Regions from separate parts of the Hahella sp. NS-SX17 genome, predicted to be linked through region 1. Evidence: predicted binding sites of a transcription regulator. Region 1 holds the regulator's gene; the other holds the start of a gene.
The links. Region 1 encodes FNR, which switches genes on or off when oxygen is low (the NO sensors DNR and NnrR bind a similar motif). Its sites were predicted from a motif close to TTGATNTANATCAA; they were not measured.
Positions count from the first base shown of each region.

Region 2: AC2IBB_RS04010 (DnaJ C-terminal domain-containing protein) is a predicted target of FNR. The motif match lies at 3,119-3,132, and genes of this name have one in related genera.

Region 1 is NZ_CM170632.1:2,207,186-2,214,771, forward strand. Features, by position in the region: gene rlmB (23S rRNA (guanosine(2251)-2'-O)-methyltransferase RlmB) at 10-726, shown strand; gene rpsF (30S ribosomal protein S6) at 853-1,281, shown strand; gene rpsR (30S ribosomal protein S18) at 1,299-1,529, shown strand; gene rplI (50S ribosomal protein L9) at 1,650-2,096, shown strand; gene dnaB (replicative DNA helicase) at 2,237-3,673, shown strand; gene alr (alanine racemase) at 3,673-4,797, shown strand; gene AC2IBB_RS10035 (SDR family oxidoreductase) at 4,978-5,883, shown strand; gene fnr (fumarate/nitrate reduction transcriptional regulator Fnr) at 5,880-6,659, opposite strand; gene AC2IBB_RS10045 (hypothetical protein) at 6,804-7,586, opposite strand, start outside.
Region 2 is NZ_CM170632.1:879,500-887,085, reverse strand. Features, by position in the region: gene AC2IBB_RS04030 (succinylglutamate desuccinylase/aspartoacylase family protein) at 1-699, shown strand, start outside; gene folE (GTP cyclohydrolase I FolE) at 754-1,320, opposite strand; gene folM (dihydromonapterin reductase) at 1,356-2,081, opposite strand; gene AC2IBB_RS04015 (23S rRNA (adenine(2030)-N(6))-methyltransferase RlmJ) at 2,195-3,037, opposite strand; gene AC2IBB_RS04010 (DnaJ C-terminal domain-containing protein) at 3,205-4,170, shown strand; gene AC2IBB_RS04005 (chaperone modulator CbpM) at 4,174-4,512, shown strand; gene trhO (oxygen-dependent tRNA uridine(34) hydroxylase TrhO) at 4,563-5,558, opposite strand; gene AC2IBB_RS03995 (DUF1993 domain-containing protein) at 5,828-6,334, shown strand; gene AC2IBB_RS03990 (ABCB family ABC transporter ATP-binding protein/permease) at 6,316-7,586, opposite strand, start outside.

The DNA.
Region 1 (7,586 bases):
GTGTTTGGGATGCATGCGGTAAGAGCATTGCTGCAGAAGCATCCGGGTAAAATTGACCGTTTACTGCTGTCGGAGCAGCGCCATGATCACCGCCTGCAGGAGATAGCGCAGCTGGCTCAAGAGCGCCGGGTGCCCTTTTCTCAGGTGGGTAAGTCGGCGTTGGATAAGGCGGCCGATGGCGCACATCAGGGGGTTGTGGCTTACCTGAAAGCGGATCGAATGAGCAATGAGACCGATTTGGAAGAGTTGCTTGAAAAACTGGAAGAGCCCGCGTTGCTGCTTGTCCTGGATGGCGTCACTGATCCTCATAACCTCGGAGCCTGTTTGCGCTCAGCCAATGCGGCGGGCGTGCACGCCGTTATTGTGCCCAAAGATAAGTCCGCTCCGTTGAATGCGGCCGCCAGAAAAGTGGCCTGTGGCGCAGCAGAAGTGACGCCGCTGATTCGTGTCACGAATCTGGCGCGTACATTGAAGCATATTCAAACCTATGGCGTTTGGCTGGTCGGTGCGGCGGGAGAAGCGGAGCAAAGTTTGTATCAGGCGAATCTTAAGGGCTCCGTGGCCATTGTTATGGGGGCGGAGGATAAAGGGATGCGCCGCCTTACCCGCGAAAACTGCGACAGTCTTGTCAATATTCCCATGCTGGGTGAAGTCAGCAGTCTGAATGTGTCTGTCGCAACTGGCGTATGTCTTTTCGAGGCGGTGCGACAGCGTCAGGCTGGTTAGTTTTTGTTCGTGCGCGGGCTTGCAAGTCTTGCTGAACAGGCATAGAATGCTGCCCTCTTAAAACCACCATCAACTCCTTGCTTTACGAAAACGCAACGTAAGGCTGTTAAACCGAAGGGAGCTACAATGCGTCACTACGAAATCGTGATCATGGTTCATCCTGATCAAAGCGAGCAGGTGCCTGCAATGGTTGAGCGTTACACCTCCAGCGTAAACGCTGGCGGCGGTAAAGTTCATCGTCTGGAAGACTGGGGCCGCCGTCACATGGCTTATCCCATCAACAAAATTCACAAAGCGCACTATGTGTTGATGAATATTGAGTGTTCTCAAGAAGTCATCGACGAACTGATGCACAACTTCCGTTTTAACGACGCCATCCTCCGTGACCTGGTTATTCGTCGTAAGGATGCTGTGACCGAAGTGTCGCCCATCAAAGCAGCTGAGTCCCGCGAACAGCGCGCTCCTCGTGGCGAAGATCGTCCCGCCCGCGTCGTTGCTGACGACGTCGACGACTCTGACGACGATACTGACGACGAAGACAGCAACGAAGAATAAGGTATAGGAGGCTAATCATGGCTCGTTTCTTTCGCAGAAGAAAGTTCTGCCGTTTTACTGCTGAAGGCGTAAAAGAGATCGATTACAAAGATGTAGAAGTATTGAAAGGCTACATCACTGAAACTGGCAAAATCGTGCCAAGCCGCATCACCGGCACTAAGGCGCGTTACCAGCGTCAGCTCGCCACTGCCATCAAGCGTGCGCGTTATCTGGCTCTGCTGCCTTACACTGATCGCCACGACGACTAAGCGCCTGAGAGTCTCCCGCCACGTCATGAATGGTGAGGTGGCATAGAAATCAGGTTCTTAAAGGTTTGCCAACCGGAAGCTCTGAAGCTTTCGGTTGTTACAAGATTTGAGGTAAACAAGATGGAAGTTATTCTTCTCGAAAAAGTAGCCAACCTCGGAAACCTTGGCGATAAAGTTAAGGTTCGCGCTGGTTATGGCCGTAACTTTCTGGTGCCTTACGGCAAAGCTGTTCCTGCAACTAAAGCAAATGTAGAGCAGTTCGAAGCTCGTCGCGCAGAGCTTGAAAAAGCGGCTGCTGAGAAGCTGTCTGAAGCTCAGGCTCGTGCAGAGTCCATCAACGGTAAAGAAGTGACAATCGTTGCTAAAGCTGGTGATGAAGGCAAGTTGTTCGGTTCTGTTGGCACTAAAGATATTGCTGATGCAGTGTCTGCACTGGGTGTTGAAGTTGAGAAAAGCGAAGTTCGCTTGCCTGAAGGCGCTCTACGCAACACCGGTGAGTTTGAAGTAGACGTTCAGATGCACACCGACGTTACTGCTACCGTTAAGGTAATTGTAGTCGGCGAGTAATCTCCGTCCATACAGGAAAAGGCAGTCCGCTATAGGCGCACTGCCTTTTTTTATGCTCTTAAGTCCACACATTTGTTGTGTTGTCGATATCCGCAAATTAGCGATAATAAGCGCTATCCTTTAAAGCTCTGCAAGTCACTATGAATGAGTCAGTAATACGTAAAGACACGGCTAAATCTTCGGAAGGGCAGGGCCAAAGCGGCATTGCGCTGTCAAGTAGCTCATCTGCGGTGAAAGCGCCGCCTCATTCCATCGAGGCGGAGCAGTCCGTCTTGGGTGGCCTGATGCTGGATAACGCAAGCTGGGATAAGATTTCCGACATCATTACCGCTAAAGACTTTTACCGCCTGGATCACCGCCTGATATTTGGTTCGATTTCGCGGCTGGCGAATTTGGGTAGTCCTTTGGACGCTATTACCGTTTCGGAGGAGCTGGATAATCGTAGTGAGCTGAACTCTGCAGGTGGTTTGGCCTACTTAAGTGAGTTGGCCAAGAACACGCCCAGCGCTGCGAATATTCGCGCTTATGCGGAAATCATTCGCGAACGCTCTGTATTGCGTCAGTTGATCACCGTCGCCAATGAAATCGCCGATGAAGCTTATCAGACGGAAGGGCGCACCAGTACAGAGGTACTGGATGACGCAGAGCGGCGAGTCTTTCAGATAGCAGAGTCGCGCCCTAATCAGGGGGGGCCGGAGTCGGTCAACCCGATCCTGACTAAAACGCTGAAGAAGATCGATGAGCTGTTTCATTCTGATGGCGCTATCACGGGGGTGACAACCGGGTTTCGTGATTTGGACGACCGTACTTCAGGGATGCAGGCTTCAGATTTGATTATCGTTGCCGGTCGTCCTTCCATGGGTAAGACCACGTTTGCAATGAACTTGGTGGAGAATGCGCTGATACTTAGCGGTAAGCCCGTATTGGTGTTCAGTATGGAGATGCCCTCAGATTCCATTGTTATGCGTATGCTGTCTTCACTTGGCCGTATCGATCAAACTAAGGTTCGAAGTGGTAAGTTGGATGAGGATGATTGGCCTCGTCTCACTTCCGCCGTCAATATGCTTAAAGATAAGCCTTTGTATATTGATGACACAGCCGCCTTGAGTCCGACTGAAATGCGTTCCAGGGCGAGAAGAGTGGCCCGGGACCACAATGGCGAGATTGGCTTGATAATGGTGGACTACCTTCAGCTTATGAGGGTGCCGGGAATGACGGAGGGCCGTACGGCTGAAATATCTGAGATCTCACGAGGCCTGAAAGCCCTGGCCAAAGAGTTGAACTGCCCTGTTGTTGCGTTGTCTCAGCTTAACCGAAGCTTGGAGCAGCGACCTAATAAACGCCCTGTTAACTCTGACCTGCGGGAATCTGGGGCGATTGAGCAGGACGCTGACTTGATTATGTTTATCTATCGGGATGAGGTCTATCACGAGGATAGTCCAGACAAAGGCATCGCGGAAATCATCATTGGTAAACAGCGAAATGGCCCGATTGGCACAGTGCGACTGGCGTTTATGGGCAAATTCACTCGGTTTGAAGATCTGGCTCATGATTACGGCGGCGGAGATTACGAATAATGCGTCCTTCTCGTGCTCTTATCGACCTGGATGCTTTGCGTCACAATATTCGCTTGCTGAACTCTCTTGCGAGCAGCGCGCGTTGTGCAGCGGTTATTAAAGCTGATGCGTATGGGCATGGCGCTGTGGAAGTGGCCCGCGCTTTAGAAGGCGAGGCGCCTAAACTGGCGGTAGCTTGCTACGATGAGGCGGTCAGCTTGAGAGAGGCGGGGGTGACGACGCCGTTGCTGGTGCTGGAAGGGTTTTATAATCCTGAGGAATTGGCGGACTCTACCCGTTGGCGAGATATTGAGTGGGTTGTGCACGATATGGAGCAGCTGGATATGCTGGCCGACGTGGCTCCTTTGTGCAAAACAGGGCCTACTTCCGTCCAGATGCAAACCTGGATCAAGCTGAATACGGGGATGAACCGGTTGGGTCTGCCGTTAAATAGGCTGACCGATGTTGCTGAGAGGTTGCAGCGGCTACCCGGGCTTTCAGTTATCGGAATAATGACGCATTTCGCCTGTGCTGATGAGATGGATAGTTGGCTGCAGCAGAAGCAGTGGCGGGCGTTTCAGGCTGGTATGAGGTCTTCGGGGTCGGAAAGTTGGCGTTATTCCGCCGCCAATTCTGCAGCTTTGCTACAGTACCCTGAAACTCATTTAGACTGGGTGCGCCCAGGAATAGCCATGTATGGCGCGTCTCCGATGGCGGATAAGACGGGGGCGAATTTTGGGCTGAAGCCAGTTATGACTTTTGAGTCGCGCTTGATCGCTACCCGAGAGCTGGAGGTGGGTGATTCTGTTGGATATGGCGCTACATGGACTGCGGATGGTCCAACGAGAATGGGGGTCGTTGCGGTCGGCTACGGCGATGGCTACCCGAGGCAGATGCAAAGCGGGGCGCCTGTTGCGGTGTGTGGCAAGCGGACGAAAATTATCGGTCGTGTATCTATGGATATGCTGACAGTGGATATTACCCATATTCCGGAGGCGCGTATTGGGTCGGAAGTGGAGTTGTGGGGGGGGATTATTTCTGCTGATGAAGTTGCAGGATACGCCTCAACAATCTCCTATACTTTATTTACTGGTATGACCTCGAGAGTGCCCAGAGTCTACCTTGGCGGCTCCACTGCGGGCTAAGACGGCGCTTACGCGATAAGCGCTTAGATAAGGCTTCTGGGTGACGCCCGAAGCGCTGGGTTTGCTAAAATTCTGCCGGGCAGCCAATATTGTTAGCATATATATTCTTCAGGCGATCCGCCTTCTGCGGGGCGTCAAAGGCCATAAGAAGCATTTAAGGGGGCATGAGTGATTGTTTGTGTGACGGGAATAGATTCGCCTATAGGTAAGGCTATAGCTCAGCGCCTGCAGCAGAGCGGTATAGCAGTGGAGGGCGTACCCTACGAACAGTTCCTGATGACTAATGATGCTATCGTGCGTGGAATGAAGGCGATGCCCGTTGCGGATTTTGTTGTTCACGCAGCGGAAATGGGGGATCTGTTCAAGTCGGAGCAACATCCGGACTTGGCGTATCAAGTTAACGTGTCTGCTTGTGTGGCGGTTGCGGAGGTCGCAGCCTTATGGAAAGCGCCGATTATTCATTTATCGAGTCATCTTGTCTTTGATGGCGTCAAAAAGAACCCCTATATTTCGGCAAACAAAGGTCGTCCGCTTTCTGTATATGGTCGGACTAAGTTGCAGAGTGAGCAGTGGTTTCAGGAAAACTATAGCAAGCATCTGATTTTGAGGATGGGGTGGTTGCTGGAAGCTGGCGCTCAAGGATGGCTGCAGACGATGCTGACGGCTTTGTCTTCAGGCAAGAGACTTAACGCCAGTACGGATATGCAGTTGACGCCTGTTGCGGTGGATGATGTGGCGAGAGTGGTGGACGCTATTATTAAGCAGTTAAGTTGTAATATTTCTGTGTGGGGCGTCTATCATTATGCTGGCGCTGAAACAGTGACGCACTTTGAGCTGCTGAAGGCGATTGTATTGCAGGCATTCGGTCAAGAGGAAATGTTGCAGGCTCTGATAGAGAAGAAAGGCGCTGATGTGTTGCCTGGGGTGGCCCTGCCTGCGAATGGGGCGTTGGGGTGCATCAAATTGCGAAACACCTTTGGCGTTAAACAGCTTCCCTGGCGTCGTTATCTGCCTGCGCTGATTGAGCAATGCCAGCAGCGTGGCGCTGTGAAATCAACTGAAAACTGTTTGGAAGAGACCCGCTAGCGGGCGTTGAGTGCTGACTCCTTGTGGTGCTCCAGGCACTTGGTGTCATGGCGAAGGATCTTCTGCAGTTCGTCTAATTGCAATATTTGGACTTCTCTTCCTTGCACTTTGATAATGCCGTTGTTCTGGAAGCGAGTGATGACTCGGCTGACGGTTTCGACCGCCAAGCCTAAATAGTTGCCTATATCGCTACGCGGCATGGGTAACCTGAAATTTGTGCCGGACAGGCGACGACGACTGAAGCGGGTCGACAGGGATAGTAAAAGCGATGCTATGCGCTCCTCAGCGGAGTTTTTGCTCAGTAACATGGTGAGTTGCCTGCTTTCCTGAATCTCTTTGCTCATCAATGAGAAAAAGTGGTGTTGCAGGCTGGGAATATCTGAGGCGAGGTCTTCAAATTTTTCCAGAGGAATTTCGCATACGCTGGTGCGCTCAAGTGAGACGGCGGAGCAGGAGTATTTTTCCATGCTAACGCTGTCCAGGCCGATAATTTCTCCGGGCAGGTAGAAACCCGTTACCTGCTCTTCGCCTTCCTCGGACACGGTGAATGTTTTAATTGCGCCGCTGCGCACCGCGAAGCATGAGCGAAACGGCGTGTGCTGCTCAAAAATATACTCGCCGCGATTTAGCATTTTCCCCTGGCGAATAATTTCTTCCAGGCGATCAATGTCTTCAGCCCCGACTGCGATAGGAATGCAAAGCTTGCTCAAATTACATTCATGGCAGCCTCTGTGTAAGCTAAAAGGAGAGGAGGTTGCTATATGCTTGCTTTCCATCGGTCGCCTCGTGGCTGAATGAGTGAAACTGCTTAAAGAGGCTTCTAGGATAGCCAATAGCTATTTAAAAGCAAATCCCCACAGCAGGAAAAATAAGGGGAAAACCTGCGCTCGCCTTTGTTTTTACATTGCTTTTACCTTTTGTTACAGCAGCGCCTGAGTGTATCGGATCGCCCGCGCTGGAAGTTCGCTGTTATCGAGAGTTTTGTAGTAATCATCCAGCTGTGTGGCGTTGCGCAACTGGTAATGGGGGGTGTATGAAAATGCGCCCAGCCCGACGCCGTGCAAGCAGTTAACGCCTTGACTTATCAGTCCAGTCCAGGGGAGGGCGAAAAAGTCCTGGGTTATCGGAATGAAAGATGCGGATTTGATGCGTCGTTTGAAGTCCTTGAGTGTGGCCTCCAGCCCAAGGGAACTGCTGGTTTCTGGCTTGTGGCAGGAAAGCAAAACGCCTTGTGGTCTTTCGGTGAGCACCTCTTCGAGGTGCTGTGATAGCGCAGCTTGAGTGGCGGGGGACACCTTAAGACGCAGATAGACAGCTTTGAAATCAAATGCCCGAATGGTTTGCAGCCAGCTCTTTAGGTCTTTAATGGGGAATGATTGCGCATGCTCGCCCGGATCATTGATACAAATGATATTAAAGCCCAGTCCCTTAATTAGGGCGAGCGCTTCCTCGGAGTCAGGGCGCGCGTCCAGCTCAATGACGTGCCGAGCGTCAGCGCCAAAGTTCAGCTTAAATTCCCTGCCTAAGTAGTACATCACTTGAGTTTGCGCTGCTGGCGTCAGCTGGCGCACTAAGTCGCCAAACCAGTGCAAATATTTGACCTGACTGCCCTCAGGAAGTGATTGCTTGAGAAGTTTTACTTCTTTCACAACGTAGTTGATGTATTTTTGCAGACTCGCGTTCATGGAAGGAAGTTGGCGAGT
Region 2 (7,586 bases), 1.3 Mb from region 1:
GAGAAAGGCTCACTGGCGGCGCGTATGGCGCACCTGTTCACCACCTGCGTATTGCAACAGGCGGATTACGCCATTGACCTTCATACAGGCGCTATCGATCGCAGCAATCTTCCGCAAATAAGGGTGCACCTGGACAATCAGAAAGCGGCGGATCTGGCGCATATGTTTGGCGTGCCGGTGATTATTGACGCGGAAATCCGTGACGGCTCCTTTCGCGGCGCCGGAGACGACCTTGGCGTACCGATCATCACCTACGAAGCCGGTGAAGCGCTGCGCTTTGATGAGAACTGCATCGCCGCCGGCGTTCGTGGCGTGCGCCGGGTGATGGAAGAACTGGGCATGATCAAGATGCGCGTGAAAGGCAGAGCCAAAGCCACGCCTGTGGTGGCGCGCTCCTCACAGTGGGTGCGGGCGCCGGTAGGCGGATTTCTGCGTGCTTTGAAACCCCTGGGAAGTCGGGTTAACAAAGGAGACTTGCTGGGTTATCTGAATGGCCCCCTGGACAGCCAGGGCGAACCCATTTTATCGCCCTGCTCCGGCATTGTCATAGGACGCAGCAATCTGCCTCTGGCCCATGAAGGCGAGGCGATATTTCACATTGCGCGCTTTAATCAGGTGGATTTGGCGGAGCAGGTCGTGGAAACCTTTCACTCTGACATGGAGGATCATATTTCTCGCAGCGAGGCGCCTATCACCTGACAAACGCCTGTGCGACGGTCGCCGCGATATGCGGCGCCCGATCCGGCAGCTTGGTTACAGCGCCCGACGGCTATGCACCAGCGTGAGGAATTCACTGCGAGTAGAAGGATTGTTGCGCATGGAGCCCAACATGACGGACGAACTCATTACAGAGTTCTGCTTCTCCACCCCTCGCATCATCATACACATGTGACGCGCTTCAATAATGACGCCAACGCCATGTGCATTGGTGACTTCCAACACCGCTTCCGCGATCTGTCGAGTGAGATTCTCCTGAATCTGCATCCGACGGGCGAACATATCCACGATGCGCGCAAATTTCGATAAGCCCAACACTTTGCCATTTGGTATGTAGGCAATGTGACAGCGCCCGATAAAAGGCAGCAAGTGGTGTTCGCACAGGGAGTACAATTCGATGTCCTTGACCAGGACCATTTCGTCCGTATCTGACTCGAACACCGCCCCATTGGTGACTTCCTCTAACGACTGGTTATAGCCGCGACACAGGAACTGCATCGCTTTGGCGGCGCGCTTAGGCGTATCGCGCAGTCCCTCACGATTAACGTCTTCTCCGAGGGATTCAATAATTGCGCTGTACTGCGCGACCAGTTTGTCTAACATGTTGGTTCCTCTACATTACCTATGGATCAGTATGATCAACGGATATGACGTCCGCCATCGAGCTTGATTTCCCGCCCGGTCATATACGAGCAGTCCAGGATAAAGGCGATTGCCTGCCAGACCACGTCGGGACCGGGCTCGATCCCAAGGGCGGACTTCCTTAAGGTTTTAGTTCGGTAGTCCGGATCGTCGCCGTCATTGAACATCAATAACGACGGAGCGATAGTGTTTACCTTGATATGCGGCGCGTAGCGCTTGGCGAAAGATCGGGTCATGCTTTCCATGCCCCCTTTCGCCGCGGCGTACGCAATATGGTTGTCACTTCCTTTTTCAACCACGTAATCGGAAATATGAATGATATCGGACCATGGGTTACGTCCCTGCTCCAGCAGGTCGTAACAGTGCATATTCAGCAGGTAAGGCGCCGTCATGTGTATCGCCACCATATCCTGCATCACCGCCCGGTAGTCCGTATCCTCACTCCGGTCGGGAGCCCATGAGGACGCGTTATGTATCAACGCCCTCAGCGGACCCACTTCCTCCTTTAACCGTCGTATCAGCCGTTCGACGGAGCTTTGTTCCGTAAAGTCCACCTGCAGACAAATCGCGCCGCGTTCCCGCAAATCAGCAATCTCCGACCGCTCGGAGCGATAAGTCATGGCGACCCGCTCGCCTTTATCAAGCAGCCGCTGCAGACAATGGAGCCCAACCCTTTGGGCCGCTCCGGTTATTAATATTGTTCCTTGGCTAGTCCAATTCACCACACAAACCTGTATCCAATGAATTCATGTCCAGTAGGCTGCGGCGCCGGCCGCATACCCTTTATGTCATCCTCAAGCGTCAGCGCTCCCAGGCCGAACTTGTAATCGCGGAGTTACTCCGCTATCAGCCAGTCAGCGCTACAGGAGGCTTTTGGATCGCCGCGAAGGGCTTCGCTGAGGTGCGCCCAACCCGCCTGCAGTTGCTCATCGAGCCGCCAGGGCGGATTGACCACAAGCATACCACTTCCGTACATTCCGCGCGCCACCGGCGTTAAGATCAACTCGCTGTGTAGCGTCTTTTGCAAAGGAAGCTGGCGCATCAACTCAAGCATTTGTTCGTGACGCTTCTCCGCAAGTATGGGATACCAGATGGCGATGACCGCGTTAGACCACTTCTTGGTCAGTTTGCTTATATAGGTGGGAATACGTTGATAGTCGTCCTTCAGCTCATAGCTGGGATCAATCATCACCAGTCCGCGCTTCTCCGGTGGCGGCGACATCGCCATAACGCCCTCGAAGCCATCTCTTTGGTGAATATGGATTTGCCTGCTCCGGCCGAATTGACGCTTAAGTTCCGCGTATTCTTTAGGATGCAGCTCGCACAAAGCCAACTGGTCCGTCTCACGCAGGAAACCAGCGGCGATAGCCGGAGAGCCGGGATAGCGGGTCAGTTTTCCAGCGTCGGGGTTCAACCCTCTCACCGCCGCCAAATAGGCGTCGAATTCCGGCGGACAGGTCCCCTTGGCCTGCATCAGCGGCAAAATGCCCGCTGTCCACTCTGAGGTCTTTTGCGCTTCCTCAGAGGTCAGGTCATAGTCGCCGCGACCTGCATGGGTTTCCAGATAGCGCCAGGGCGTGGATTTTTTACACAGCGCCTGCAGCAATAAAGACAGCACCCAATGCTTGTGCGCATCGGCGAAGTTGCCTGCGTGATAGACATGTTGATAGCTCAGCATAAAGGGCGCTGACTCCTTCCCCTGAAAAAGCCGCCTATTTTAGGTGGTCCGACGTTGAATGTCGCCTTTTCAGCATTATATCTGACCTATGGCAATGCCCGCCCGACCTTGGGCTGCATATTCTAACGGCAATGAGACGCAGGGTCTGTGAAGGTTGGTAAAAATCTATGGAATTCAAAGACTATTACAAGATTCTCGGCGTCGCGGAAGCAGCGTCCGCCGATGACGTCAAAAAAGCGTACCGCAAACTCGCCCGTAAGTATCATCCGGACGTCAGTAAAGAAAAGGATGCGGAGGTCAGATTCAAAGAAGTCGGCGAAGCTTATGAGGTATTGAAAGACCCGGAAAAACGCGCGGAGTACGATCAACTCAAGCGTATGGGCGCCTATGGCGAAGATGGCCGTTTTCGCCCGCCGCCAGATTGGGAGTCCGCTTCAAACTTCAACGGCGGCGGCTTCACCGAGGCGGACGCGCGCCACTTCAGCGACTTTTTCGAGTCCATCTTCGGTCGCGGCGGCTCCGCCCATCGCACCTATAAGCAGGGTCATCAGCAGAGCTTCCGCATGCGCGGCGAGGACGTGCACGCCAAAATCGCCTTGTTCCTGGAAGAAGCCTTCCACGGGTGTGAGAAACAAGTTCAGGTGCAAGTGCCGGAGATCGACGAATACGGACTGGTAGGTCATCGCAGCAAATCTCTCAATGTAAAAATTCCAGCCGGCATGGGACCCGGACAGCACATCCGTTTGCGCGGTCAGGGCGCGGCGGGGTTTGGCGGCGCTGAGAACGGCGACCTGTTTCTGGAAGTGGAGCTCGCGCCCCACCCGGTGTACTCCGTCGACGGCAAGGATATTTACCTGACTCTACCCGTCTCGCCATGGGAAGCTGCACTGGGCGCCACTGTGACAGCGCCAACATTAAGCGGTAAGGTCAACGTGAAAGTCCCCAAAGGCGCCAGCAGCGGACAAAAGCTGAGACTGAAAGGCAAAGGGTTGCCCGGCAATCCCGCCGGAGACCAGATAATCGTACTGCAGGTAACATTGCCCAAGTCCCATAGCGCCGATGCGGAAGCGCTTTATAAGGAGCTTGCGGAAAAAGAAAAATCCTATAATCCGCGCAGCAAGTTGGGGGTGTGAGAGATGACGCGTAAAACGATCATCGGCACGGTGGAAGTGCTTGGACAAAGCGACACCTACACGTTGCGCGAATTATGCGAGCGCGGCGGCGTCAACGCCGAGTTCATTATCGAGCTGGTCAGTTATGGGGTCATCGCGCCCGTGGAGGAGCGGCCCGCCCACCAATGGCAGTTCGATACGCTGGCATTGGCGCGATTAAGTCGGGCGATGCGCCTGCAGCGTGACCTGCAACTCAACCTGCCCGGGCTCGCCATGTCACTGGACTTGTTGGATGAGGTCAACGAACTCAGACGCGAAGTGACGCGACTGAACCAACAACTCAGCCGTCTGATTGCGGATTAAGGCAGGGGAAACCACAACGAAAAAGGCCGGCGTTTAAGCCGGCCTTTTTGCTATTCAGCGCCCTGAGTCAGGTGCTGATGATAGTTTTTGCGCTTCAGCTTTTTCTCAGCCTGACGCTTCTTGATGGCTTTGGCCGCTTCAGAGCCGATGTGCTCTTCTCCGCGCGACTTAGCCAGTTCGATCTGCTGCTCACGCGCTGCGAAACGGCGAAGCTGGTCTTCGGAGACCTTATCATAACAATGAGGACAGCTGACGCCCTTCTTGTAATGCTCGCTCTGCATATCTTCCGCGCTGATCGGCATACGACAGGCGTGACACTGGTCATAGCTGCCTTTGTTGAGGCCGTGATCCACCGCCACCCGGTTGTCGAATACGAAGCACTCGCCCTCCCAGGTTGATTCTTCCTGAGGCACTTCCTCCAGATACTTCAGAATGCCGCCTTCCAAATGATAAACATCCTCAAAACCCAGCTCTTTCAAGTAAGCAGTGGATTTCTCACAGCGAATGCCGCCAGTGCAATACATCGCCACTTTTTTATGTTTGGCTGGATCAAGATTGCTTTTGACGTAATCTGGAAACTCACGAAACGTTTCCGTATTCGGATTGATCGCATTCTTAAACTTGCCGATTTGCACTTCGTAATCGTTACGGGTGTCGATCAGCAACACCTCAGGATCGGTAATCAGCGCATTCCAATCCTGCGGTTTGACATAAGTGCCCACCACACGTTTTGGATCAATGCCCTCCACGCCCATGGTGACGATTTCTTTCTTCAGTTTGACTTTGGTGCGATAGAACGGAATGTTCTCATCGTAGGATTCTTTGTAGCTCAAGTCCGCCATACGAGGATCGGACTTCAGCCAGGCCAGCAGCGCATCCATCCCCTCGCGGGTTCCGGAGACCGTGCCGTTTACGCCTTCGCGGGCCAGCAACAGGGTGCCTTTGATTTCATTTTTCTCCATGACTTCAAGCAATGGAGCGCGCAGCGCCTCAAAGTCGTCGAGGGCGACGAACTTGTACAGCGCACAGATAACATACTGTGACATTCACTTTTCCTATATTGCGTGCTGGAACGTAAAACCAGAGCAAAAAATTTGCGGGCGACATTATACTCAAATTTTAACCAATCGCACGTCGGAAAACCGTAACCGCTAAAAAGTATGTCATTAAGTTACGTCTTCCCACTCGGAGCCAGTTAGAATGGGGAGCCCGGCGCCAGGATCTGTCGGCGCCGTCTGGTTAGCTTGTATTTACCGGCCATGACCGGCTTTATGACCGCAAATAACCAACTCTTATCATCGCTGGAGGCGATATTATGTCTATATCCATGTACCAGACTTCCGTCCCCATCTTCATCCGCATGCTTGGCAACCTCAACCAGATCCTGGAGAAAGCCGCCGCTCACGCGGAGAAAAAAGGCTTCGACCCTCAAAATCTGGTTAATTACCGCCTGTATCCAGATATGCTGCCGCTTTCTTCTCAGATTCAGATCGCCACCGATACGGTGAAAGGCTGCGTCGCGCGGCTCTCCGGCCAGCAGCCGCCGGTCTTCGAGGACAACGAGACCACATTGGCGGAGTTATCCGCCCGACTCACCAAGACCATTGATTACGTAAAAACCTTCACGTCAGAGCAGATCGACAATACGGAAGAAAAGACCATTCAACTGAAACTGGGTTCTTACACACCAACTTTCACTGGTCAGCGCTACCTGCTGCACTTCGTGCTTCCCAATCTGTATTTCCACATCACCACCGCCTACGCCATCCTGCGTCATAACGGTGTGGAAATTGGCAAAGCCGATTACTTGGGCGTTGAATAATTCTCGCCTGAATCTTCTTGCTCCGGCCCGGCGGCCGGAGTTTCCGCATCCTCACGTTGCTGGATACGCCAAAGATTGGCGTATACGCCGTTGCGCGCCAGCAGTTCAGAGTGAGTCCCCTGCTCAGCAACTTTTCCTTCCTGCAGCACCACGATCAAGTCAGCGTCGATAACCGTAGACAGCCGGTGGGCGATCACCAGACTGGTCTGCCCCTGAGAGACCTCCCTGATCGCCTGCAACACGCTTTGTTCGGACTTGCTGTCCAACGAAGAGGTCGCCTCGTCAAACACCAGTATGGGCGGGTTCTTCAAAATCGCGCGAGCAATAGCGACCCTTTGTTTTTCACCCCCACTCAACTTCAATCCACGCTCGCCCACCAGCGTACTCGCGCCCTCCGGCAAACGTTGGATAAACTCTTCCAGATGCGCCATACGGATAGCTCGCCACACGTCTTCCTCGGTCGCATCAATCCGACCATAACGGATGTTTTCGTATATGGTGTCGTTAAACAGCACCGTATCCTGAGGCACAATCGCAATCGCGGAGCGCAGTGACTTCAACGCCACCTCCCGAATGTCCTGCCCATCCACTTTTATGGCGCCGCCATTAACGTCATAGAAACGGAACAGCAGTTTGACCAGCGTCGACTTCCCCGCCCCGCTGCCTCCCACCACCGCTACTTTGCGCTGCGGTTCAATGCGGAAGCTAACGCCTTGCAATATGGGGCGTTGGGTCGAGTAGCCGAAATGGACGTCAGAAAATTCAAGCGCCCCCTGTCCGACCTGCAACTCCGGCGCGCCCACTTTGTCAGGCACTTGCGAGGATCTGCGCAACAGTACGAACAGTTGCTCAATGTTGGCGAGCGAACCTTTCATCTCGCGATAGATAAAACCCAGGAAATTCAGCGGCATGAATAGCTGCATCATAAAAGCGTTGATAAGGGCGAAGTCACCTAAGGTCATCTCTCCCGCCACGACATTTTGCGCAGCGAGAATCATCATCGATGTCATTGCCAGCGCCACAATAAACGCCTGCCCGCCGTTCAGTACGAATAGCGACAGGCGGTTCTTGCGCCGCGCCCGCTCCCAGCGCGCCAGGTCGGCGTCATAGCGCTGCGCTTCGTATTCTTCATTGGTGAAATATTTCACTGTCTCGTAGTTGAGCAGACTGTCCACCACCCGGGTATTGCTTTCAGAATCCGCGCGATTGGCTTCCCGCACATGCTCCGTACGCCAATCCGTCGCCACCACGG